Regions from separate parts of the Streptomyces sp. NPDC127595 genome, predicted to be linked through region 3. Evidence: riboswitches for the same ligand, from Rfam matches in the RefSeq annotation. Region 3 holds a riboswitch; each other region holds the start of a gene.
The links. Region 3 has a riboswitch for thiamine pyrophosphate ahead of ACFVKT_RS14670 (thiamine ABC transporter substrate binding subunit). Riboswitches for the same ligand answer to the same signal wherever they lie in the genome.
Positions count from the first base shown of each region.

Region 1: another riboswitch for thiamine pyrophosphate. It lies ahead of thiC (phosphomethylpyrimidine synthase ThiC); the one in region 3 lies ahead of ACFVKT_RS14670 (thiamine ABC transporter substrate binding subunit).
Region 2: another riboswitch for thiamine pyrophosphate. It lies ahead of thiO (glycine oxidase ThiO); the one in region 3 lies ahead of ACFVKT_RS14670 (thiamine ABC transporter substrate binding subunit).

Region 1 covers NZ_JBHXWK010000003.1:425,755-433,753, reverse strand. Annotated here, with positions in the region: gene hisC (histidinol-phosphate transaminase) at 1-472, opposite strand, end outside; gene ACFVKT_RS12965 (LacI family DNA-binding transcriptional regulator) at 893-2,005, shown strand; gene ACFVKT_RS12960 (metallophosphoesterase) at 2,192-3,268, shown strand; gene ACFVKT_RS12955 (hypothetical protein) at 3,451-4,317, shown strand; gene thiC (phosphomethylpyrimidine synthase ThiC) at 4,593-6,416, opposite strand; TPP riboswitch at 6,409-6,565, opposite strand; gene ACFVKT_RS12945 (YibE/F family protein) at 6,637-7,999, shown strand, end outside.
Region 2 covers NZ_JBHXWK010000013.1:162,350-170,348, forward strand. Annotated here, with positions in the region: gene metF (methylenetetrahydrofolate reductase [NAD(P)H]) at 17-940, opposite strand; gene thiE (thiamine phosphate synthase) at 1,173-1,841, opposite strand; gene ACFVKT_RS33475 (Rv2175c family DNA-binding protein) at 1,933-2,304, opposite strand; gene ACFVKT_RS33480 (NAD(P)/FAD-dependent oxidoreductase) at 2,570-3,739, opposite strand; gene ACFVKT_RS33485 (hypothetical protein) at 3,835-4,233, opposite strand; TPP riboswitch at 4,286-4,400, shown strand; gene thiO (glycine oxidase ThiO) at 4,397-5,584, shown strand; gene thiS (sulfur carrier protein ThiS) at 5,581-5,793, shown strand; gene ACFVKT_RS33500 (thiazole synthase) at 5,797-6,591, shown strand; gene pknB (Stk1 family PASTA domain-containing Ser/Thr kinase) at 6,851-7,999, shown strand, end outside.
Region 3 covers NZ_JBHXWK010000004.1:109,142-117,140, forward strand. Annotated here, with positions in the region: gene ACFVKT_RS14665 (ABC transporter permease) at 1-1,650, opposite strand, end outside; gene ACFVKT_RS14670 (thiamine ABC transporter substrate binding subunit) at 1,626-2,705, opposite strand; TPP riboswitch at 2,785-2,903, opposite strand; gene rlmN (23S rRNA (adenine(2503)-C(2))-methyltransferase RlmN) at 2,938-4,044, opposite strand; gene ACFVKT_RS14680 (MarR family winged helix-turn-helix transcriptional regulator) at 4,102-4,584, opposite strand; gene ACFVKT_RS14685 (nuclear transport factor 2 family protein) at 4,649-5,068, shown strand; gene ACFVKT_RS14690 (phosphatidate cytidylyltransferase) at 5,172-6,302, opposite strand; gene frr (ribosome recycling factor) at 6,302-6,859, opposite strand; gene pyrH (UMP kinase) at 7,028-7,798, opposite strand; gene tsf (translation elongation factor Ts) at 7,992-7,999, opposite strand, start outside.

The DNA.
Region 1 (7,999 bases), on a different contig from region 3:
CGAAGATCAGCCGGGTCCGGTCGGTGATCGCGTCCGCCATGGCGTCCAGGTCGTGCACCTCGCCGGGCGTCAGCGGCACCTCGACCGGGGTCGCCCCGCTGATCTGCGCGATGATCGGATAAGCCTCGAAGGACCGCCAGGCGTAGATGATCTCGTCGCCCGGGCCGCTCGTGGACTGCACCAGTTGCTGCGCGACCCCGACGGAACCGGTGCCGGTGGCCAGGTGCGAGAGGGGGACGGCGAAGCGGTCCGACAGTTCGTTCATCAGTGCGGTGCACGCCAGGTCCGGGTAGCGGTTGAAGGAGGCGGCCGCGGCGGTCACGGTCTCGATCACACCGGGCAGCGGCGGATACGGGTTCTCGTTGGAGGACAGCTTGTACGCCACCGCACCACCGACCGCGGCGGGCTTGCCGGGCTTGTAGGTGGGGATACCCTCCAGCTCGGCACGCAGCTTGGGGCTCATCTCGCTCACCGCAGTCCTCCTCGCGACCACCGCCGGCTCATGACCGCCGTCGGCTACCAATACTCCTCACCCTATGAGGATTGGGCTCCGCTGCGAATGGCCTGTGGACAACCACCTCGCCGCCATGAGCGGTCCGAGTGATCATCTCCGTACGAAGGCGTACGAATGGGGGCGCGCTGCTCGTCGCGCCGCGCGCCGGTGGCTCACGCCGTGGCGCGCATCCCTCGTCAAGGTGAGTTGAGACCTCTTCGAGACATGGCCGGGTTGGCAGGCCCATGCGCGCCGACAAGTCACGTCCTGCCATCGGATCGTTCAACTGACTTTCTTTCTAAGGCAGTTGGCCCATTTGGACCATGCAGAAACGTGCCTGTCAACGAGTGCATATGCGTCCGCACTACCCCACCGCATGAGCCCTACTATCGGCTCGCCATGACAGCAGCAGGGAAGCACCAGGTGAGCCGGGCGGAGACAACCCGCCGCGGCGGTCGGCCGGGACGGGCGGGCATCAGAGATGTGGCCGCAGCCGCCGGAGTGTCCATCACGACCGTCTCCGACGCCCTCAACGGCAAGGGCCGGCTCCCGGACGCCACCCGACGCCATGTCCGCGAGGTCGCCGACCGATTGGGCTACCGCCCGTCGGCCGCGGCCCGAACCCTCCGTACCGGCAAGTCGGGCCTCATCGGCCTGACCGTGACGACGTACGGGGATGAACCTTTCACCTTCACCGAGTTCGCGTACTTCGCGGAGATGGCCAGAGCCGCCACGTCGGCCGCGCTGGCCCGGGGCTACGCCCTGGTCATCCTCCCCGCGACCTCGCGCCACGACGTGTGGTCCAACGTCGCCCTGGACGGAACCGTGGTCATCGATCCGTCCGACCACGACCCGGTCGTCAGCGAACTGGTCCGCCAGGGCTTACCGGTCGTCTCCGACGGCCGCCCGGCGGGCTCGCTGCCGGTCACCGCCTGGGTGGACAACGACCACGAGGCAGCCGTCCTCGGCATCCTCGACCACCTGGCCGACGCCGGCGCCCGCCGGATCGGCCTCCTCACCGGCACCACCACCGACACCTACACCCACCTCTCCACCACCGCTTACCTGCGCTGGTGCGAGCGTGTGGGCCAGGATCCGGTCTACGAGGCCTACCCGGCGCACGATCCGTGCGCGGGAGCCGTCGCCGCCGACCGGCTCCTCGCGCGCCCCGACCGACCGGACGCCGTCTACGGGCTCTTCGACCCGAACGGCACCGACCTGCTGGCCGCCGCCCGGCGCTACGGCCTGCGCGTACCGGACGACCTGCTCCTCGTCTGCTGCAGCGAATCCACCGTCTACGCCAACACCGAGCCGCCCGTCACGACGCTCTCACTCAAACCACGCCGGATCGGCACAGCGGTCGTCCAGCTCCTCATCGACGCCATCGAGGGAGTCGAGTCGGACCAGCCCGTCGAGCAGGTGATACCGACCGAGCTGATCGTGCGGACCTCCTCGCAACGCCGTCCGCCACGTACGACGGTGAGTCCGCCCCGATCACCCGAGAAAGGCTGACTCCCGCTGAGGGCAGGGCGGGAAAGCCCCGCCCAATTCGGGCAAAAACCCCGGTGAACTGGGCTCCTGCTCCGATTCACCACCCCTGGGTCATCACATGGCGCGATCCGCATTCCTATGATGGGCCCACGACACCGCGGGCCGCTGCGACCAGGCAGTCCGATCCGGTGCAGATGCGGCGCGATGGTGGTGGAGGGGTCGATGACTCAGGGGGCCGGTCAGGGACCCGAGGTGGCGCGGACGGCGACGTTGCGCGACTTCCGGGTGCCCGCGTACGTCCACGAGACCGGTCCGTTCGCACAGGACACTCCACCCGACGAGGACGCGGGGCCCGGCGAGGAACCCGAGGGGTACACGCCGACCCGGCGCGATCTCCCCGTCATCAACCGCAGTGACACGGTTGAGGTCGCTGTTGACGCCGCCGCTTCGGAGGGCGCCGACGGACCGGGGCCGCTGTATGTCGTAGGCGATGTGCACGGCTACCTCGACCAGCTCGTCGCCGCGCTCCAGGAGCAGGGCCTCATCGACGCCGCCGGGAACTGGTCGGCGGGAACCGCCCGCCTGTGGTTCCTCGGCGACTTCACCGACCGCGGCCCGGACGGCATCGGCGTGATCGACCTCGTGATGCGGCTGTCCGCCGAGGCCGCCGCAGCCGGCGGCTACTGCAAGGCGCTCATGGGCAACCACGAGCTGCTCCTCCTCGGCGCCAGGCGCTTCGCGGACACCCCCGTCAACTCCGGCGCGGGCACCGCCACCTTCCAGGCCGCCTGGCTGCTCAACGGCGGCCAGAAGACCGACATGGACCGTCTCCAGGACCACCATCTGCAGTGGATGGCCCGACTCGACGCCATGGAGCAGGTCGACGGACACCTCCTGGTGCACTCCGACACCACCGCCTATCTCGACTACGGCGACTCGATCGAGGCGGTCAACGACACCATCCGCGAAACCCTCACCCGCAACGACGCGGACGAGTGCTGGGACCTGTTCCGCAAGTTCACCAAGCGCTTCGCCTTCCGCGACGACGGCGGCGCCGAGGCCGTGCGCTCCCTGCTGGACATGTACGGCGGCTCGCGCATCGTCCATGGCCACAGCCCCATCCCGTACCTCCTGGGCGATGTGGGCTCGGAGGACGGCGAGGACAGTGCCGGCCCGCTGGTCGAAGGACCGCATCTCTACGCCGAAGGACTGGCCATCGCGATGGACGGTGGCGTGACCATGGCCGGAAAACTGCTGGTCCAGCAACTGCCACTGGACAGCTGAGGGTTCATCGGGCAGGTCTCGTCCTGCTAAAGACCGCGCTGGCCAGGGGGCAATTTCTGGAAACCCCCTGTCACGGCGTGCCATCACCGCTCTACCATCGGACTATCCGTAGCAGGCTCCCCTCCGTTTCTGCCCAACGGCTCGTCAGCGTGCGAGCCATCAGCCCTACGGAGCATCGGGGGATGCAGATGAACAGCGTTCCGCAGCACCTGCTGAGCGAGGACCGCCAGGACTACGAGCGGATCCTCGATGAGGCGCTGCGCTCCGCACCACACCGCCCGGAACTCGCCGCTGTCGGCCAGCGGCTCAATCCGGAACAACTGCGCACCATGGCGCTCAACGCCACAGCGCTCATCACGGTGGCGGCGGCAACCGAGTACCAGCACTACGTGAAGGTCCGTGAGGAACTGCGTCAGCCGGCGCCGACCACCCCACCCGTCCGCAAGGAAGCCGGTTCCGCCGAACCGGGTTCGAGCGCGATGGGGCTCGCCGCCACCGTGGGGGAGGTCACCGAGACAGCCGGAGCGGGCGCCGTCGCCATCGTCGCGGTACTCGCCCCCGTCCTCGCCGGGACGGCCGCGGCGATATTCCTGCTCGTGGGGTACATCCTGAAAATGATCGACCCCGAGCCGGCGTTCGCCAAGACCCTCCTGACCACCGGGTGGGTCTTCGGCGCGGTCACGGCGGCCGCGATTCTGGTCGCCGCGGTCGGCCTCCTGCTCACCGCACTGCGCAACGGCTCGTCCTCGCTCCTGGCAGGAGCACGCGGCGAGCTCGACGAAGAGGTCGCCCGGGCCAGGGAAGCCTGGCGCGAGGCCCTTCTGGAGCGCGGCATCATGCCGTTCCTCCGGGAGGCTCTCGCGGACCCGGGCTCGGCAGCATTCGGCCGTCCGTCGCCGACACCGACGAGCCGCATGCCGCAACTGGGCTACAACCGGCCGGGGTTCAGCAGCCCCGACGGCGGCCCGGCAGCGGGCCCGCGCCCGAGCTACTCAAGCCCGGACTTCTCCAGCCCGGACTTCGGGGGGCCCGAACACCAGCCGGAGTAGGACCCGGCCGGCCGACCGTCGGGGAGTATCCCGTGCCGGGGAACCGGGCCCGCGCCACATAGGCACGGGCCCCGTCTCCGGTCGGCTGCGTACGTTTCTCACGCGCGCGTTAGTCCGCATCCGTTCGCCTGAGTACGCCCCACGCGGCGGCCTCGGCCTCAGGCGAGGCCCAGCTGCCGTACCGCGGTCACCCGGGCCGGGCAGCTGGGGCAACAGGCGACCGCGCAGTGCGCCGGGCCGGTCCCCACAGCTCCGGCGCACTGCCCGCGTTCCCGTCAGTCGGCCAAGGGCAGATACACCCGGTTGCCGCTCGCCGCGAACTCCTTCGACTTCTGCAGCATTCCCTCGGCGACCTCCTCGGCGGAGGCCCCCGCAGCCGCCGTACCGCCGAACTGCTCCGTGATGCTGTGGCTGATCTTCATGGAGCAGAACTTCGGCCCGCACATGGAGCAGAAGTGGGCCGTCTTGGCGGGCTCGGCCGGGAGTGTCTCGTCGTGGAACTCCCGTGCCGTGTCCGGGTCGAGGGCCAGATTGAACTGGTCCTCCCAGCGGAACTCGAAGCGGGCGTCGGACAGCGCGTCGTCCCATACCTGCGCACCTGGGTGCCCCTTGGCGAGGTCGGCTGCGTGGGCGGCGATCTTGTAGGTGATGACGCCCGTCTTGACGTCGTCACGGTTGGGCAGGCCCAAGTGCTCCTTGGGCGTGACATAGCAGAGCATGGCCGTGCCCCACCAGGCGATCATCGCGGCACCGATGCCGGAGGTGATGTGGTCGTACGCCGGCGCGACGTCCGTCGTCAGCGGACCGAGCGTATAGAACGGAGCTTCATCACAGATCTCCTGCTGAAGGTCGATGTTCTCCTTGATCTTGTGCATCGGGACATGTCCCGGGCCTTCGATCATGGTCTGAACATTGAAACGCTTCGCGATCGTGTTGAGTTCCCCGAGCGTCCTCAACTCCGCGAACTGCGCCGCGTCGTTGGCGTCCGCGATCGACCCCGGCCGCAGCCCGTCACCGAGTGAGTACGTGACGTCGTACGCCGCGAGGATCTCGCACAGCTCCTCGAAGTTCTCGTAGAGGAAACTCTCCTGGTGGTGGGCCAGGCACCACGCCGCCATGATCGAGCCGCCGCGCGAGACGATGCCGGTCTTGCGGTTCGCGGTGAGCGGTACGTAGGGCAGGCGCACGCCCGCGTGGACCGTCATGTAGTCCACGCCCTGCTCGGCCTGCTCGATGACCGTGTCCTTGTAGATCTCCCAGGTCAGCTCCTCGGCGCGGCCGTCCACCTTCTCCAACGCCTGGTAGAGCGGCACGGTGCCGATCGGTACGGGGGAGTTGCGCAGGACCCACTCGCGGGTGGTGTGGATGTTGCGGCCGGTGGACAGGTCCATGACCGTATCCGCGCCCCACTTCGTGGCCCAGGTCATTTTGTCCACCTCCTCCTCGATGGAGGAGGTCACCGCGGAGTTGCCGATGTTCGCGTTGACCTTCACCAGGAACCGCTTGCCGATGATCATCGGCTCGATCTCCGGGTGGTTGATGTTCACCGGCAGCACCGCGCGGCCCGCGGCGATCTCCTCGCGTACGACCTCGGCGGCGACGTTCTCGCGCACCGCCACGAACTCCATCTCGGGCGTGATCTCGCCGCGCCGGGCGTACGCGAGCTGCGTGACGGCCTGTCCGGAGCGGCCCCGGCGCGGCTGGCGCGGCCGCCCCGGGAAGACCGCGTCGAGGTTACGGAGGCCCCCGCGCGGTGAGGTGTGCTTGATCCCGTCGTCCTCGGGACGGACCGGGCGGCCCGCGTACTCCTCGGTGTCACCGCGGGCGATGATCCAGTGCTCGCGCAGCGGTGCCAGACCCCTGCGTACATCGGTGTCGACGGTCGGATCGGTGTACGGACCGGAGGTGTCGTACAGCGTGACGGACTGGCCGTTGGTGAGGTGTACCTGACGGACCGGCACCCGCAGATCGGGGCGCGAACCCTCGACGTACGCCTTGTGCCAGCCGATGGACTGCCCAGCTCCGTCGTTCTGGGACGGGGATGGGGCCCCGTCCGTCTGGCTGGAGACAGGCGTGCCTACTACGTCCTTGTTGGTCATGAGACCTACTCCCTACGCCGGCATTACCCGGTAACAGGTTCGGCGGTCGACGCAGCGGATTCCGTCTGCCGATGTTTCATGTGAAACATCGCTAAGACGAAGGTCAGCGCCCTCTCAGCCCGGTGCTCCGAGCTCCCGCGTGTGCAAAGGTGCCTCCACGCTAGCGTCACATCGGGCGCGCTGAACAGTGGGCCCCTTCCGTTCTTGCGATGATCGGTCGGTGACCACGATGCAGCAGCCCCCTATTCCGCCGTCCGAGTCACCGCACGGACATGGCCCCGGCGACGGCCACGGGCACGGCCCGGGCGGCGGCAGAGGCCCCGGCGACGGCCATGGGCCGGGCGGTGGGCAGGGGCCCGGTGGCGTCCATGGGCCAGGCGGTGGGCAGGGGTCCGGTGGCGGCCAAGGGTCCGGTGGCGGCCAAGGACTGGGCGGCGGCCATGGGCCCGGTGGTGGACAGGGGCCCGGTGGTGGACAGGGGCCGGGCGACAGCCACGGCCATTCGCACAGTCACAGCCATGGCCCCGCCGCCCCCGTCTCCAAGCATCTGCGCAAGGTCATCGGCGCGGTACTGATCCCCTTCGCCGCCGCGGTCGTCGTGGGGCTCGTGGTGCTCTGGCCGGGCGGCGCCCCGGGGCACGAGCGCACCGGCGTCGGTTTCGACCGGCAGACCCAGCAGGCGACGGTCACCAAGATCGACCAGGTGGACTGCGATTCCGTGAACGCCTCGGGGGAGACCCCGACCGGCGACACCTCCACCGCCGAGGGCTCCTCGGCACAGCAGCAGGCGACGGGCGACTGCAAGAAGGCGACGATCCGGGTCGACACCGGCAGCGACAAGGGCCGTACGTTCACCGAGATCGTCCAGCCTGATCAGTCACGCCAGTTGCACCAGGGCGAGAAGGTCGTCGTCGCGTACGAACCCTCCGCGCCGAAGGACCTGCAGTACTCGGTCAGCGATGTGAACCGCAGGATCCCGATGGCGGTGCTCGCCGGGATCTTCGCGCTGATCGTCGTGGGGGTCGGCCGGCTGCGCGGTGTCATGGCGCTGGTCGCACTGGCCGTCAGCTTCATGATCCTGACGTTCTTCATCCTGCCCGCCATCCTGCAAGGCTCGAACCCGCTGGTCGTGGCGGTCGTCGGGGCCAGCGCCATCATGCTGATCGCCCTCTACATGTGCCATGGCCTCTCGGCGCGGACCTCGGTGGCGGTGATCGGCACCCTGCTCTCGCTGCTGCTGATCGGTTTGCTGGGCTCCGTGTTCATCGACTGGGCCGCGCTGACCGGCAACACGGACGACAACACCGGCCTGATCCACGGCCTGTATCCGTCCATCGACATGAGCGGTCTGCTGCTCGCCGGCGTCATCATCGGTTCGCTCGGTGTGCTCGACGACGTGACGGTGACGCAGACCTCCGCGGTCTGGGAGCTGCACGAGGCGAATCCGGCGATGGGCTGGCGGGGGCTGTACCGCGCGGGCATCCGCATCGGCCGCGACCACATCGCCTCGGTCGTCAACACGCTCGTCCTGGCTTACGCGGGTGCGGCGCTGCCCCTCCTGCTGCTCTTCTCGATCGCGCAGA
Region 2 (7,999 bases), on a different contig from region 3:
CGTGGGTGCGACCGGTCTAGGCCTGCTGTGGGTGGTGCAGACCCAGATTGTCGTAGATTTCCAGCGTTGCCGTGGAGTTGTTGAGCGTGATGAAGTGCAGTCCGGGGACTCCCTCGGCCAGCAGCCTCGCGCAGAACTCCGTCGCGAACTCGATGCCAATGGAGCGTACAGCCGCCGCATCATCTTTGGCTGTGAGGATCCGCTCTTTCAGATCGTCCGGGAACGACGCGTTGCTGAGCTTCGGAAGCCTCTCCAGCATCTTCACACTCGTCACCGGCATGACCTCAGGAATCACCGGAGTCGCGCAGCCGGCCGCGGCGACGCGATCGCGCAGGCGGAGATACGACTCGGGGTGGAAGAACATCTGCGTGATCGCGTAGTCGGCGCCGGCGCGGCACTTGTCGACGAAGTGACCGGTGTCCAGGTCCCAGGCCTCGGAGCGCGGGTGCATCTCGGGGAAGGCCGCGACACCGACGCAGAAGTCGCCCGACTCCTTGATGAGACGGACGAGATCGGCCGCATAGGTCAGGCCCTGGGGGTGCGGCACCCAGTCACCCATGGGGTCACCGGGCGGGTCGCCGCGCACGGCGAGGATGTTGCGGATCCCGGCGTCCGCGTACTGGCCGATGATGTTGCGCAGCTCCGCGATGGAGTGGTTGACCGCGGTGAGGTGGGCGACCGGGGTGAGCGTCGTGTCGGCGACGATCTGCTGGGTCTCCCTGACCGTGCCCGCACGGGTGGATCCGCCGGCTCCGTAGGTCACTGACACGAAGTCGGGTGCGACCGCTTCCACCCGGCGCAGCGCGTTCCACAGGTTCCGCTCGCCCTTGGGGGTCTTCGGCGCGGAGAACTCGAAGGAGTACGTCTTGTTGCCGGTCGCGAGCATGTCGCGCACGGTTCGTGCGTGGTCAGTCCTGGTGGAAGCAGATCCGAGGGCCATACCCGCAGGTTAGTCAGGGGGATCGGGTCCCCCAACCGCACAGCCGAGAATTGTCCGGTTTGTCGAATTCTTGTCCACTCCTCGGACAGGGCCCGGACAACTATTCGGCCAATCGGACAGCGCTTCAGACAGCCCAGGCAGTCCAGGCAGCACCTCGCACAGCTACTCGGAAAGACCGTCGGACGGACACCAGGAAAGCCCGTCGGACGGTTACTCGGAGAGCTGTACGCCGCTACGCGGAGAGCTGTACGCCGCGCAGCCGCTTCGCGAACTCCGCCGCCGCCGCTCCCGGGTCGTCCGCCTCCGTGATCGCCCGCACCACGACGGCGCGGCGGGCCCCCGCCTCCAGCACCTCGTCGAGGTTGCCGAGGTCGATGCCTCCGATGGCGAACCAGGGGCGGTCGGTGCCCAGCGAGGCCGTGTACCGGACCAGGTCCAGGCCGGGTGCGTGGCGGCCGGGCTTGGTGGGGGTCGGCCAGCAGGGGCCGGTGCAGAAGTAGTCCACGCCCTCCTGGACGGCGGCCGCCGCGGCCTCGGACTCGGCATGTGTGGAGCGGCCTATCAGGACCTCGTCGCCGAGGATGGCGCGGGCGGCGGGAACCGGGAGGTCGCCCTGGCCCAGGTGCAGCACGTCGGCGCCGGCCGCGTGGGCCACATCCGCCCGGTCGTTGACCGCGAGCAGCTTGCCGTGGCGGGCGCAGGCGTCCGCGAAGACCTGGAGGTGCTCCAGCTCCTCGGCGGCCTCCATGCCCTTGTCGCGCAGCTGCACGATGTCGACACCGCCGTCCAGGACCGCGTCCAGGAAATCGGCGAGGTCGCCCTGGCTCCTGCGGGCGTCCGTGCACAGGTAGACACGGGCGTCGGCGAGCTGTGTGCGTGCGGTGGCGGCATTGTCGGGCATGCGTGTACCCCCGTGGTCGGTGCGTGGGGACCACGGCGGCCGGGGTGGTCCATGGCCGCCGTGGTCCGAACGTCGGACAGTCTTGTCTCGGTCAGACGGCGAGCGCCTGGGCGCGGCGCTTCACCTCCGTGCCGCGATTCTCGCTGAGAGCCTGTGCGGGGGTGCCGGGCAGGCTCGGGTCGGGGGTGAAGAGCCACTCGAGCATCTCTTCGTCGGAGAAACCGTCGTCCCGCAGGAGCGTCAGGGTGCCTGTCAGGCCCTTGACGACCTTCTGCTCGGCCCCGTCGATGAAAGCGGCGGGGACGTGCAGTGCGCGGTTCTCACCACGGCGTACGGCGATCAGCTGGCCCTCCCTGACCAACTGCCGGACGCGCGTCACCTCGACACCGAACTGCTCGGCGATGTCGGGGAGGGTGAGCCAGGCGGGGACGAGAGCATCGATCTTTGCGTCAATCTCGGTCACAGGACAAGCCTGCCATCCCGGACTGACACTCGGTAGCCGAGTCCCGTCAGGATCGGGTCATGGCACGGCCGGACCGCCCGCCAGGACCGGGTCACCGCACGGCCGGACCGCCTGTCAGAACCGGGTCACCGCGCGGCGGGATCGCCCGTCAGAACCCGGTCACCGCATGGCCGGACCGCCCGTCACGACCAGGTCACCGCACGGCGGACCGCCCGCCAGGCAGCGGTTCCCGGCGCCGGTTCCGCCCACGGCGAACCAGCCCCGCCTAAGGCGTCAGCGTCGCCGTCTTCAGCGGCCGCGAAGGGTCCGACAGCAGCTCCGGGTCCATCGGAGTGCCCGCCTCGATGAGTTTCCGGCCCTGGGCCAGGTCCCTCGGCCGGCCGACCGCGAGGAGGGCGACCAGGCGGCCGTCGTGCAGCCAGCAGACCGTCCAGGCGGCGCCGGACGGGTCACCGCGCCAGACGGTGGTGTCCGCGGGGGCGTGGTGGCCGACGTACTGGACGAAGCGGCCGAACTGCTCGGACCAGAAGTACGGGACGGGGTCGTACGCCATTGGGGACTCGCCGATGATGTTCGCCGCCACCGTGCGCGGGCCCTGGAGGGCGTTGTCCCAGTGGTGGACCAGAAGGCGGTCCTCGTACCTTCCCGAAGGGAAGGAGGCGCAGTCGCCGACCGCGTAGACGTCCGGCACCGAGGTGCGCAGATGGTCGTCGGCCACGACCTCGCGGTGGGCGCCGAGCTCGATGCCGGAGCCGCTGAGCCAGGCGGTGGCGGGGCGCGCTCCGATGCCGACGACCACGGCGCCCGCGGGCACCCGGGAGCCGTCGTCCAGCACCACCGCGCCGGGCTCGACGCGCTCCACGCGCGCGTGGGTGCGCAATGTGGCCCCGCTGTCCGCGTACCAGGCGGCCATCGGGGCGGCCACCTCGGCGGGCAGCGCCCCGGCGAGCGGCCGGTCGGCCGCCTCGATGACGGTCACCACGCACCCCGCCTCACGCGCCGCGGTGGCGAACTCGGCGCCGATCCAGCCCGCCCCCACCACCACGATGTCGTGCTGCTGGGCGAGCACGGGACGCAGCCGTTCGGCGTCGTCCAGGGTGCGCAGCAGATGAACCCCGGGCACGCCCTCCGCGCCCGGCAGCCGGATCGGTTCCGCGCCCGTCGCGATGACCAGGGCGTCGTACGGCACCGGCCCCGCGGCCGTGTCCAGTTCGTGGTCCCCGGGGCGTACGCCGAGCGCCTCGCGCCCGAGCCGCAGGTCGATGCCCAGTGCCTCGAAGTCGAGGTCGAAGGCGGAGCCCTCGGCCTTGCCGAGCAGTACGGCCTTGGACAGCGGTGGCCGGTCGTACGGCTGGTGCGGCTCCGCCCCGATCAGCGTCACGCCGCCGGTGAAGCCCTGTTCCCGCAGGGCGACCGCGGTCTGTACGCCCGCCATGCCCGCGCCCACGACGACGACCTGCCGTACCGTCCGCTCCTGAACCTGCGTCTTCTCGGTCACCTGATCACCATAGACAGCTGACAATTCGTCAGTCAGGTGGCGTGCTCAGTGACCTGCTCCACACCGCCCGTCCTGACCTGCTCCGCGTCACCCGGCGCGACCTCCTCCACGACGCTGGTCCCGCTGCCCCGCTGTGACTCCCACTCCCAGGTCTCCTCCAGGCGCACGCGCCCGTCGGGCAGCTCCGTCACGCGGGACACGCAGTGCCCCGAGGAGGTGCTGCCGTCGCGCTTCAGCTGTACGTACCGGAAGTCGAGGCGGTCACCCTCGCGGGTACCCAGGAGATGGCCGCGTACGACGTCGCCGCCCGCGTACTCGGCCCAGATCTCGCCGTCCTGCTCGTGGTACGTGAAACGGGTGCGGGTACCCACCTGACCCGGCGCCTGGTCGGCGACCGGGGACAGGACGAGACCGTCGAGCGAACGGGCCATGGACGGAGGCTCCCTTACTGAGACATACGGCAGCGAGCTAGGCTGGCCAACGTAAAGCACTCGCGGGAGTCCGGACGCACCGGGCTGAGAGGGAGGCTGGAACGGCCTCCGACCGTACGAACCTGATCCGGGTCATGCCGGCGAAGGGAGGAGCTGGACGCCCATGTCGCGTACGCCATCAGACACATCCCACACTTCAGGCACCACAGATGTCCTGGTCATCGGGGGCGGAATCATCGGGCTGGTGACGGCCTGGCGGGCCGCGCAGCGCGGGCTGACGACCACGGTGGTGGACCCGGAGCCCGGCGGCGGTGCCGCGCAGGTCGCGGCCGGCATGCTCGCCGCCGTCACAGAGCTGCACTACGGCGAGCAGACCCTGCTGAGCCTCAACCTCGACTCCGCGCACCGCTACCCGGACTTCGTCGCCGAGCTCACCGAGGCGACGGGGCAGGACCTCGGCTACCGCCGCTGCGGCACCCTGGCCGTCGCACTGGACGCCGACGACCGCGCCCACCTTCGCGAACTGCACACCCTGCAACGTCAGTCGGGGCTCGACTCGGAGTGGCTCAGCGGCCGTGAGTGCCGCCGCCTGGAGCCGATGCTCGCGCCCGGCGTGCGGGGCGGGCTGCGGGTCGACGGCGACCACCAGGTCGATCCGCGCCGGCTCGCGAAGGCCCTGGTCACGGCGTGCGAGCGGGCCGGAGTGGTGTTCCGCCGGACGTGGGCCGAGCGCCTGGGCGTGGTACGGAACCGGGCCCAGGGAGTCGTCACCGCGGACGGCACCAAGCTGTCGGCCGGGCAGCTGGTCCTCGCCGCGGGCAGCCTCAGCGGACGCCTCGCGGGCGTTCCCGAGGCCGTGCTGCCACCCGTGCGCCCCGTGAAGGGGCAGGTGCTGCGGCTGACCGTGCCCCGGCCGTACGCGCCCTTCCTCAGCCGCACCGTGCGTGCCGTCGTCCGCGGCAGCCACGTCTACCTGGTGCCGCGCGAGAACGGCGAGCTCGTCGTCGGCGCGACCAGCGAGGAGCTGGGCTGGGACACGACGGTGACCGCGGGCGGCGTGTACGAGCTGCTGCGCGACGCCCATGAGCTGGTCCCCGGGATCACCGAGCTGCCGCTCACCGAGACGCGCGCCGGACTGCGCCCCGCCTCGCCCGACAACGCGCCGCTGCTCGGTCCGACCGAGCTCGACGGGCTCCTCCTGGCGACCGGGCACTACCGCAACGGCGTCCTGCTGACCCCCGTCACCGGTGACGCGATGGCGCACGTCCTGACCACCGGTGAACTCCCGGACGTCGCACGCCCCTTCTCCCCCAAGCGCTTCAGCCCGGCCCGCACGGAGCAGCCCGCATGAGCATCCTCGTCAGCGTCTTCGTCAACGGAGAGCGGCAGCGGATCGCCGCCGGCACCGCTCTCGACACCCTCGTCGCGGCGCTCACCCCGGCCCCGTCCGGAGTCGCCGCCGCGCTCAACGAAACCGTCGTCCCGCGCGGACAGTGGTCCTCCACCTCCCTCTCCGAGGGAGACCGCGTCGAAGTCCTCACCGCCGTCCAAGGAGGCTGACCCATGGCCGACGATCCCTTCGTCCTCGGTGGTACGTCCTTCTCGTCCCGTCTGATCATGGGTACGGGGGGTGCGCCCAGCCTCGATGTCCTGGAGCGCTCGCTCGTCGCCTCCGGCACGGAGCTGACGACGGTCGCGATGCGGCGCGTAAACGCTTACGTGCACGGTTCGGTGCTGTCCGTCCTCGACCGGCTCGGCATCCGGGTGCTGCCGAACACGGCGGGCTGCTTCACCGCGGGCGAGGCCGTACTGACCGCCCGCCTCGCGCGCGAGGCGCTGGGCACCGACGTGATCAAGCTGGAGGTCATCGCCGACGAGCGCACGCTGCTGCCCGATCCGATCGAGCTGCTCGACGCGGCGGAGACGCTGGTGGACGACGGGTTCACCGTGCTGCCGTACACGAACGACGACCCTGTGCTCGCGCGGAAACTCGAAGACGTCGGGTGCGCCGCGATCATGCCACTGGGGTCGCCGATCGGGTCCGGGCTCGGGATCCGGAACCCGCACAACTTCCAGCTGATCGTGGAGCACGCGCGCGTGCCGGTGATTCTGGACGCGGGGGCCGGTACGGCGTCCGATGCCGCGCTCGCGATGGAGCTGGGGTGTGCGGGGGTGATGCTCGCCTCCGCCGTGACCCGGGCCAAGGAGCCCGTGCTCATGGCCGAGGGCATGCGGCATGCGGTGGAGGCGGGGCGGCTCGCCTACCGGGCGGGGCGGATTCCTCGGCGGCACTTCGCCGAGGCGTCTTCCCCTGCGGAGGGGCTCGCTCGGCTGGATCCGGAGCGGCCTGCCTTCTGACTGCCGTCCGTGGTTGCTGCTTCAGGACTTCCCCGCCCGCGCACCGCCCGTTTCCACCCCGTTGGAAGGTGTGCGTTCTCCCGTGGGGGTCCCCTCCGTCGGCGGCCGCCGGTGTCTCGCGGGCTGTGCGACACCCCGCCCTCGGCGGCTGCCGCGTGCCCTCGTGGACGTGCGGTGTGCGTCACAGGTCGGCTTCAGTCCAGACCCGGTATCGGCTGAACGGGTGGGGGTGACAGTGGTGGCTCGTAGACTCACCTGCGTGGATACGACCCTTCAGGACCCGCTTGTCGGGCAGCTGCTCGACGGCCGCTATCGCGTGGACGCGCGGATCGCGGTCGGCGGGATGGCCACGGTCTACCGGGCCCTGGACACCCGCCTCGACCGTGTGCTCGCCCTCAAGGTGATGCACCCGGCCCTGGCGGCGGACGGCTCGTTCGTCGAGCGGTTCATCCGCGAGGCCAAGTCAGTGGCCCGGCTCGCGCACCCCAATGTGGTGCAGGTCTTCGACCAGGGGGCGCACGGGTCGTACGTCTATCTGGCCATGGAGTACGTCGCAGGGTGCACCCTGCGCGACGTCCTGCGCGAGCGCGGGGCCCTCCAGCCGAGGGCCGCGCTCGACATCCTGGAGCCGGTGCTCGCCGCGCTCGGCGCGGCTCACCGCGCCGGTTTCGTGCACCGCGACATGAAGCCGGAGAACGTCCTCATAGGGGACGACGGCCGGGTCAAGGTGGCGGACTTCGGGCTCGTACGGGCCGTGGACACCGTCACCAACACGACGGGCGCGGTCCTCGGCACGGTCTCGTATCTCGCCCCCGAGCAGATCGAGCACGGCACCGCCGACGCCCGCGTCGACGTGTACGCGTGCGGAATCGTCCTCTACGAGATGCTGACCGGCGGCAAGCCGCACGCCGGGGACTCCCCCGCCCAGGTCTTCTACCAGCACCTCCACGCGGACGTACCGCCGCCGTCGGCCGCCGTACCGGGGCTGGCGTACCAGCTCGACGAGCTGGTCACCTCGGCGACCGCCCGCAACCCCGAGGTCCGCCCGTACGACGCGGTGGCGCTGCTCGGTCAGGTGCTGGAGGCGCGGGCCGGGCTCAGCGCCGAGCAGCTCGACGCCGTACCGCCGCAGGCCCTCGGCATGGGGCACCACAACGCCGAGGACCGTACGAGCGTGATCCCACGCTCGCTGTCCGTGCAGCGCCCTCTGCCGGTGAACGAATACCAGGAGGATGCCGCCGTACTCAACCCGACCAGCCGGTTCGAGCGGACCAGCCAGTTCGCGTCCGAGGGGGCGCCGCCGTCACGGCGTGCCCCTGGCCGCCCCCGGCGCGGAATGATCGCGATCGTCACCGCGGTCCTTCTGGTGCTCGGCCTCGGCGGGGGCGTCTGGTACATCAACTCGGGC
Region 3 (7,999 bases):
CAGCAGCAGCGCCACCGCGCACACCACCATCAAGATGGTCGAAAGAGCCATCGCCTGGCCGTAGTTCAGGTCACCCGCGCGCCCGAGCAGCCGAGCCACGGCGACCGGCAGCGTCGGGTTGTCGGGCCGTGCGATGAAGACGGTCGCCCCGAACTCGCCAAGGGACACCGCGAAGGCGAAGCCGGCCGCGACCAGCAGCGCCCGCCGCACCATCGGCAGATCGACCTCGCGCCACACCCGCCACGGCGACGCCCCGAGCACCGCGGCGGCCTCCCGCAGCCGCCCGTCCACCGCCCGGAGCACGGGCAGCATCGTCCGTACGACGAAGGGGACACCGACCAGTGCCTGCGCGAGCGGCACCAGGATCCAACTGCTTCTGAGGTTCAGCGGCGGCTCGTCCAGCGCGATCAGGAACCCGAACCCGACAGTCACCGCCGACACCCCCAGTGGCAGCATCAGCAGCGCGTCGAAGCCCCGTACGAGACGGCCCGCACGCCGGGTGAGGGCCGCGGCCGCCAGACCGCCGATCAGTACGGCGATGGCGGTGGCGGCGAATGCGTACTGCAGCGAGTTGCCGATCGCCTCGATCGGCGGGACGAGGAAGATGCCGCTGTCGTCGGACGTCAGTGCCCTGTAGTACCCGAAGTCGGGCGCGTCCAGGGACCGTTGGACCAGGACGGCGAGCGGCAGCACCAGCAGCACGGCAATGGTCGCGAGGACCCCCGCCAGCAGCGCCCACTGCCCGGCCCCACGCGGCCGGCGTGCGGTCGTCTCCGGGGCCACCAGCCGCAGGGCGGTCTCCCGGCGCCGTACGGTCCAGGCGTGCACGGCGAGAATCGCGCCGACCGCCACGAACTGGATGATCGTCAGCACCGCGGCCGTGGAGAGGTCGAAGATCTCCGAGGTCTGCCGGTAGATCTCGACTTCGAGGGTTGAGAAGGTGGGGCCGCCGAGGATCTGCACCACACCGAAGGAGGTGAAGGTGAAGAGGAACACCATCAGCGCGGCGGCGGCCACGGCCGGGCTCAGGGCCGGCAGCGTCACCTTCCGCCAGGCTGCGAACCGGGAGGCGCCGAGCATCCGGGCGGTCTCCTCCTGACGCGGGTCGAGCTGCGACCAGAGCCCGCCGACCGTCCGGACGACGACCGCGTAGTTGAAGAAGACATGCGCGAGCAGGATCGCCCAGACAGTGGTGTCCAGCCGTACGCCCCACAGCTCGTCCAGAAGCCCGCCCCGGCCGACCAGCGCCAGGAACGCCGTGCCGACGACGACCGTCGGCAGTACGAACGGCACGGTCACCACCGCCCGGAGCACTTGCTTGCCCCTGAAATCGAAGCGCGCGAAGACATACGCGCCGGGGAGTGCGATCAGCAGCGTGAGCGCGGTCGAGGCGAGCGCCTGCCAGGTGGTGAACCACAGCACGTGCCGGATGTCGGACTGCGCGAGGACATCCCCGATCCGCCCGAGCTGCCAGACCCCGTTGGCCTTGAGGCCGCGGGCCACGATCGCCGCCACGGGGTAGGCGAAGAAGACGCCGAAGAACGCGACGGGCAGGGCCATGAGCCCGAGCCGCGCCGCGCTTCCCCGACGGGACTGCCTGCGGGAGCCGCTACGCTCCCGGGGCGTCACTTCAGTACGAGTGAGGTCCACGACTTGACCCACTGGTCACGGTTCTCGGCGATCTTGCTGGGGGCCATGGTCTCGGGGTCCTTGGCCTGCGGCCCGAACTCCGTGAACTCGGCCGGCACCTTCGCGCCCTCCACCACCGGGTAGACGAACATGTTCAGCGGCATGTCGTCCTGGAACCTCTTGGTGATCAGGAAGTCGATGAGCGCCTCGCCGCCCTTGGTGTTCTTCGCGTTGCTCAGCAGCCCCGCGTACTCGACCTGCCGGAAGCAGGTGCCGGTCGCGACGCCGGTCGGGGCCGTCGTCGGCTTCGGGTCGGCGTAGATGACCTCGGCAGGCGGCGAGGAGGCGTACGAGACGACGAGCGGCCGGTCCGCCTTGGCCTTCTTGCCGCCCGCGGACCCGGAGAAGTCCTCGTTGTACGCCTGCTCCCAGCCGTCGACGACCTCGACGCCGTTGGCCTTGAGCTTCGTCCAGTAGTCCTGCCACCCGTCGTCGCCGTACTTCGCGGCCGTCCCGAGCAGGAAGCCGAGGCCCGGCGAGGAGGTGGAGGCGTTCTCGGTGACGAGCAGGTTCTTGTACTCGGGCTTGATCAGGTCGTCGAAGGACTGCGGCGGCGTCAGCTTGTGCTCGCTGAAGTAGGCCTTGTCGTAGTTGACGCAGATGTCGCCGGTGTCGATGGGCGTCACCCGGTGCTTGCCCTCGTCGACCCGGTACTCCGGGAGGATCTGGTCCGAGCCCTTGGCGTCGTACGACTGGAAGAGCCCGTTGTCGAGCGCGCGGGACAGCAGGGTGTTGTCGACGCCGAAGAAGACGTCGCCCTGCGGGTTGTCCTTGGTGAGGATCGCCTTGTTGACGGCCTGCCCCGCGTCGCCGTCCTTGAGGACCTTGACCGTGTACCCGGACTCCTTCTCGAAGGCGCTCAGCACGTCCTTGGAGTAGGCGAAGGAGTCATGGCTGACGAGGGTCACGGCCTTGGAGTCAGCGTCACTGCTCCCGCTGTCGGACGAGCCGCACGCGGAGAGCGTGACGAGCCCCAGACCGACCACGACGGCCGTGATCGTCTTCTTCTTGCTCACTGAATTCCTCCTGGGATGACCAGGAAGAGACGCGGCCCTGCCCGGGAACCCCTGAGGGTCCCCGGGCAGGGCGCAACAGCTTGAGTATTGACCGAACTTCCTACCCAGAATGACCTGGGCAAGGTTCTGAGGGTCTGCGGCCCGCCGGTGACCCGGCTACCGCACTCTCAGCGCTGTGGCGCTCCCCTGTCGGAATATGAAGATGTGGATTGTGCGGTTGTTCCCAGTCAGGTTACCGCTCGGTGGCCGCGAGCTGTCCGCACGCCCCGTCGATCTCCTGACCACGGGTGTCGCGAACGGTGACCGGCACCCCGTGGGCCGCGATCGCCTCGACGAACGCCTTCTCGTCCACGGGCCGCGAGGCGGTCCACTTCGAACCCGGCGTCGGGTTCAGCGGGATGAGATTGACATGCACGGGCTTGCCCTTGAGCATCCGCCCGAGCCGGTCACCACGCCACGCCTGGTCGTTGATGTCCCTGATCAGCGCGTACTCGATGGAGAGCCGGCGCCCCGACTTGGCCGCGTACTCCCAGCCGGCGTCGAGCACCTCCCGCACCTGCCACCGCGTGTTCACGGGTACGAGGGTGTCGCGCAGCTCGTCGTCGGGCGCGTGCAGGGAGATGGCGAGGCGGCACTTGAAGCCCTCGTCGGAGAACCGGTTGATCGCCGGGACGAGCCCGACGGTCGACACGGTGATGCCCCGCTGCGAGAGGCCGAGCCCGTCGGGCTCGGGGTCGGTCAGCGCGCGGATCGCCCCGACCACCCTCTTGTAGTTGGCCAGCGGCTCGCCCATCCCCATGAAGACGATGTTGCTGAGCCGCGACGGACCACCCGGGATCTCGCCGTCCCGAAGCGCCCGCATGCCATCGACGATCTGGTGCACGATCTCGCCGGTGGAGAGGTTGCGGTCGAGCCCGGCCTGTCCGGTCGCGCAGAACGGACAGTTCATCCCGCACCCGGCCTGCGAGCTGATGCACATGGTCACCCGGTCCGGGTACCGCATCAGCACGGACTCGACGAGCGTGCCGTCGAAGAGCCGCCACAAGGTCTTGCGAGTGGTCTCCTGGTCGGTCGACAGATGCCGCACGACCGTCATCAGCTCGGGAAGCAACGCCTCCTGAAGCTTCCCGCGCGAGGCGGCCGGGATGTCCGTCCACTCCGCGGGGTCGTGCGCGTACCGCGCGAAGTAGTGCTGCGACAGCTGCTTGGCACGAAACGGCTTCTCGCCGATCGCAGCAACCGCTTCTTTACGCTCAGCGGGCGTGAGATCAGCAAGATGCCGCGGCGGCTTCTTGGCTCCGCGCGGGGCGACGAATGTGAGTTCTCCGGGCTTAGGCATGGCCGTACCAGTGTCGCAGATCAAATTCATGTGACCTGCGGCCCGAGTCACGCGCACTCAGCGGGGGGCTCTGACGGCTCGGCGCCGCACCGCTTCCGTGCCGCCCAGTTCGTCGAGCAGTTCAGCAAGCACCGCCCGGAGCTCGGCCAGTCGCTGCTCACCGACCCGCTCGGCCAGGCGCCGGTCCTGAACCCTCCGCGCACGCCGGGCTGCGTCCACCGCCGAGCGGCCCCGGCCGGTCAGGCGAATGCGACGGATGCGGGCGTCGCGGGGGTCGGGGACGCGTTCGGTGTAGCCAAGGCGTTCGAGGTCGGCCACGGCTTTGGAGGCGCCCTGCTGGGTCATCTCGAGCTTGGCGGCCAGTTCACCGACCGTCGGCTGCCCCTCGATGAGGTGCTGGAAGACGTAACCGTGGGAGATGCGCAGGTCACCGAAGCCCTGGCCGTCGAGTTGCTGCTGGATACGGTCAGCGGCGGCGGAGCCGACGAAGAGCGCGAGCGTGCCGGTGTCCAGGTCCTGCGGTGCGACGGGTTGCTGCATGAGGACATCCTGCATTCGACAACCAAGGTTGTGCAATCATGCTTGTGCAACTAGCGTTGTTTTTATGCCTCCTTTCCAACAGCACCCCGACATCGACACGGCCATCCGCTACCACGAAGCGGTTTCGCGATTCGCCGCCGGCCCGGAGCTCGCCGCCTTCTTCCACGAGGACGCGGTCCACCACGAACTGCCCAACGTTCTCTTCCCTGACGGCGCGAGCCGGAGCGTGGGCGAGCTGACCACGGCGGCGGAAGCCGGCCGGAAGCGCCTCAGCGAGCAGAAGTTCGAGGTGATCAACGCGGTCGCCGCCGGTGGCCAGGTGGCCCTCGAGGTGGTGTGGACCGGCACGCTTGCAGTGCCCTTGGGGGAACTGCCCGCCGGTTACACGATTCGGGCCCACATCGCGACCTTCCTGGACTTCCGCGACGGGAAGATCGCCGGACAGCGGAACTACGACTGCTACGAGCGCCTCGGCCCCACCTGAAGGCCCACGGTCGCCGCCGCTGCACAAACAGAGGGGCTCGCCGCCCAGTGGACGACGAGCCCCTCATGTACAAAACAACAGGTCAGCCTCGCTTGAGCAGGGCTCAACCGGACCCGACGAAGATCACCAGCAGCAACCACACCACCGGAGCCGTGGGCAGCAGCGAGTCCAGCCGGTCCATGATTCCGCCGTGCCCCGGCAGCAGCGTGCCCATGTCCTTGATGCCCAGGTCCCGCTTGATCATGGACTCGCCTAGGTCGCCGAGCGTGGCGCTGGCCGCGACCGCGAGGCCCAGAAGCAGGCCCTGCCACCACGTGCCGTCGTCGATCAGGAACTCCATGCACAGCGCACCCGCGGCCATCGCGAAGGTGACCGCGCCGACCAGGCCCTCGCGGGTCTTGCCGGGGCTGATGCGCGGCGCCAGCTTGTGCTTGCCGAAGCGCCAGCCGATCGCGTACGCGCCCGTGTCACTGACCACGGCGAGCAGCAGGAACGTGAGCACCCGCCGTGAGCCGTCGTCGGCCGCGAGCATCAGCGCGACGAACGTGGCCAGGAACGGGATGTAGAAGGCGGCGAAGACGCCGGCCGTGACGTCTCTCAGGTAGCCCTCGGGGGGCTCCGTCATACGCCAGACCAGGACGGCCAGCGCGGTGAGTGCCATCGCCACCCACGCGCCCTCGGCGCCCCGGACGTAACCGGAGACGACCATCGCCGCACCGCCGAGCGCCAGCGGCACGAGAGGCGCCTTGATGCCCTTGCGTTCCTCCAGCCGGGAGGTGAGCTCCCACAGCCCCACCACCACGGCGACCGCTATCACGCCGATGAACACGGCCTTGACGATGAGCAAGGACACGACGATCACCACACCGAGCCCGACAGCCACCCCTATGGCCGCACCCAGGTCCCGTCCCGCGCTCTTCTTCTGCGGTGGGGGGGCGGGCTGTGGGGCGCTGGACATGGGCTCCTGCGGCTTCTGCGACGGGCTCCCGTAGGGCGGCGCCGTCGCCGGTGTGTCGTCGCGGAACAGGGGACCGCTCAGCCGAGCGGCCCCCCGGTCGTCGTCCTGGTCTCCGCCATGATCGGGTACGTCGGGCACGATGGGCATGGGCCGAGTGTGCTGCGCGTCATACGCATCGTATGCGGGACCCGCCGGGGCAGCCCCCTGGACAGGCCCCTGCTCGGACGGCCCCCAGTACCCGGCTTGTGGCGGCGCCCCCCAGGAAGAGTCGTTCATCAGACCTCGAGCAGCTCAGCTTCCTTGTGCTTGAGGAGCTCGTCCACCTGAGCGGCGTACTTCGCCGTGGTGTCGTCGAGTTCCTTCTCCGCACGGCGGCCCTCGTCCTCGCCGACCTCGCCGTCCTTGATCAGCTTGTCGATGGTCTCCTTCGCCTTGCGGCGGACGGAGCGGATCGAGATCTTGGCGTCCTCACCCTTGGTCTTGGCGACCTTGATGAACTCCTTGCGGCGCTCCTGGGTGAGCTCCGGGAAGACCACCCGGATGATGTTGCCGTCGTTGCTCGGGTTGACACCCAGGTCGGAGTCGCGGATCGCCTGCTCGATGTTGCGCATCGCGCTCTTGTCGAACGGGGTCACCACCGCCATACGCGGCTCGGGCACCGAGAACGAGGCCAGCTGGTTGATCGGCGTCAGTGCGCCGTAGTAGTCCGCCACGATCTTGTTGAACATCGCCGGGTGCGCACGACCGGTGCGGATCGCGGCGAAGTCCTCCTTGGCGACCACGACGGCCTTCTCCATCTTCTCCTCGGCCTCGAGGAGGGTCTCTTCGATCACCACTTGCTCCTGCGTGTCTTGAGTAGGCCCGGCAGCTGTCCTCGTAGGGGTGGCAGCCGGCTGCGTCGCGTCTTGTTCCTGCACGGTTCCGGACCGGCTGGACATTGTCCATCCCCCGGTCAGGGTCCGTACTCCGTCCGGTCTCGGCCCCGGTCGGGGCCGGTCCCGTCAGGCCCGGCTGCTGTGTTCACCCACAAGTGTGCCGATCTTCTCACCCTTGACGGCGCGCGCGATATTGCCCTCCGCCAGGAGCTCGAACACCAGGATGGGCAGCTTGTTGTCCCGGCACAGCGTGATGGCGGTCATGTCGGCGACCTTGAGGTCCCGGGTGATGACCTCGGCGTAGCTGAGCGAGTCGAACTTGACCGCCTCGGGGTTGGTCTTCGGGTCGGAGTCGTACACACCGTCGACACCGTTCTTGCCCATCAGCAGTGCCTCGGCGTCGATCTCCAGGGCGCGCTGGGCGGCGGTGGTGTCGGTGGAGAAGTACGGCATGCCCATACCGGCGCCGAAGATGACCACACGGCCCTTCTCCAGGTGCCGTACGGCGCGCAGCGGGATGTACGGCTCGGCGACCTGCCCCATGGTGATGGCGGTCTGGACCCGGCTGTCGATGCCTTCCTTCTCCAGGAAGTCCTGGAGGGCCAGGCAGTTCATGACCGTGCCGAGCATGCCCATGTAGTCGGAGCGCGCCCGGTCCATGCCGCGCTGCTGGAGTTCCGCCCCGCGGAAGAAGTTGCCGCCGCCGATGACGACCGCGATCTGGGCTCCGCCGCGCACGACGGCCGCGATCTCACGCGCGATCTTGTGCACCACGTCGGGGTCGACGCCCAGTCCGCCGCCGCCGGCGAACGCCTCGCCGGAAAGCTTCAGCATGAAGCGTCCCGCGCCTTTGCCGTCGTCGGTCTTCTCGCCCTTGCCGGCCTGGGTGGTGGTCATGGATCTCTCGCCTCTTTACGTGTCACACATACAAAGAAGGCCATTGCCGGTGGGGTGTTGTTCGCATCCCATGCTCGGCAATGGCCTCCTCGTCAGATCTGCTGTCGTCCGACACGCACGCGCGCGTGCCCACGTACGCGGACGACTGCTGTCGACCCTAGCAGCGGGGCCGGGCGTCGATCGCGGTACGGACTCAGATGC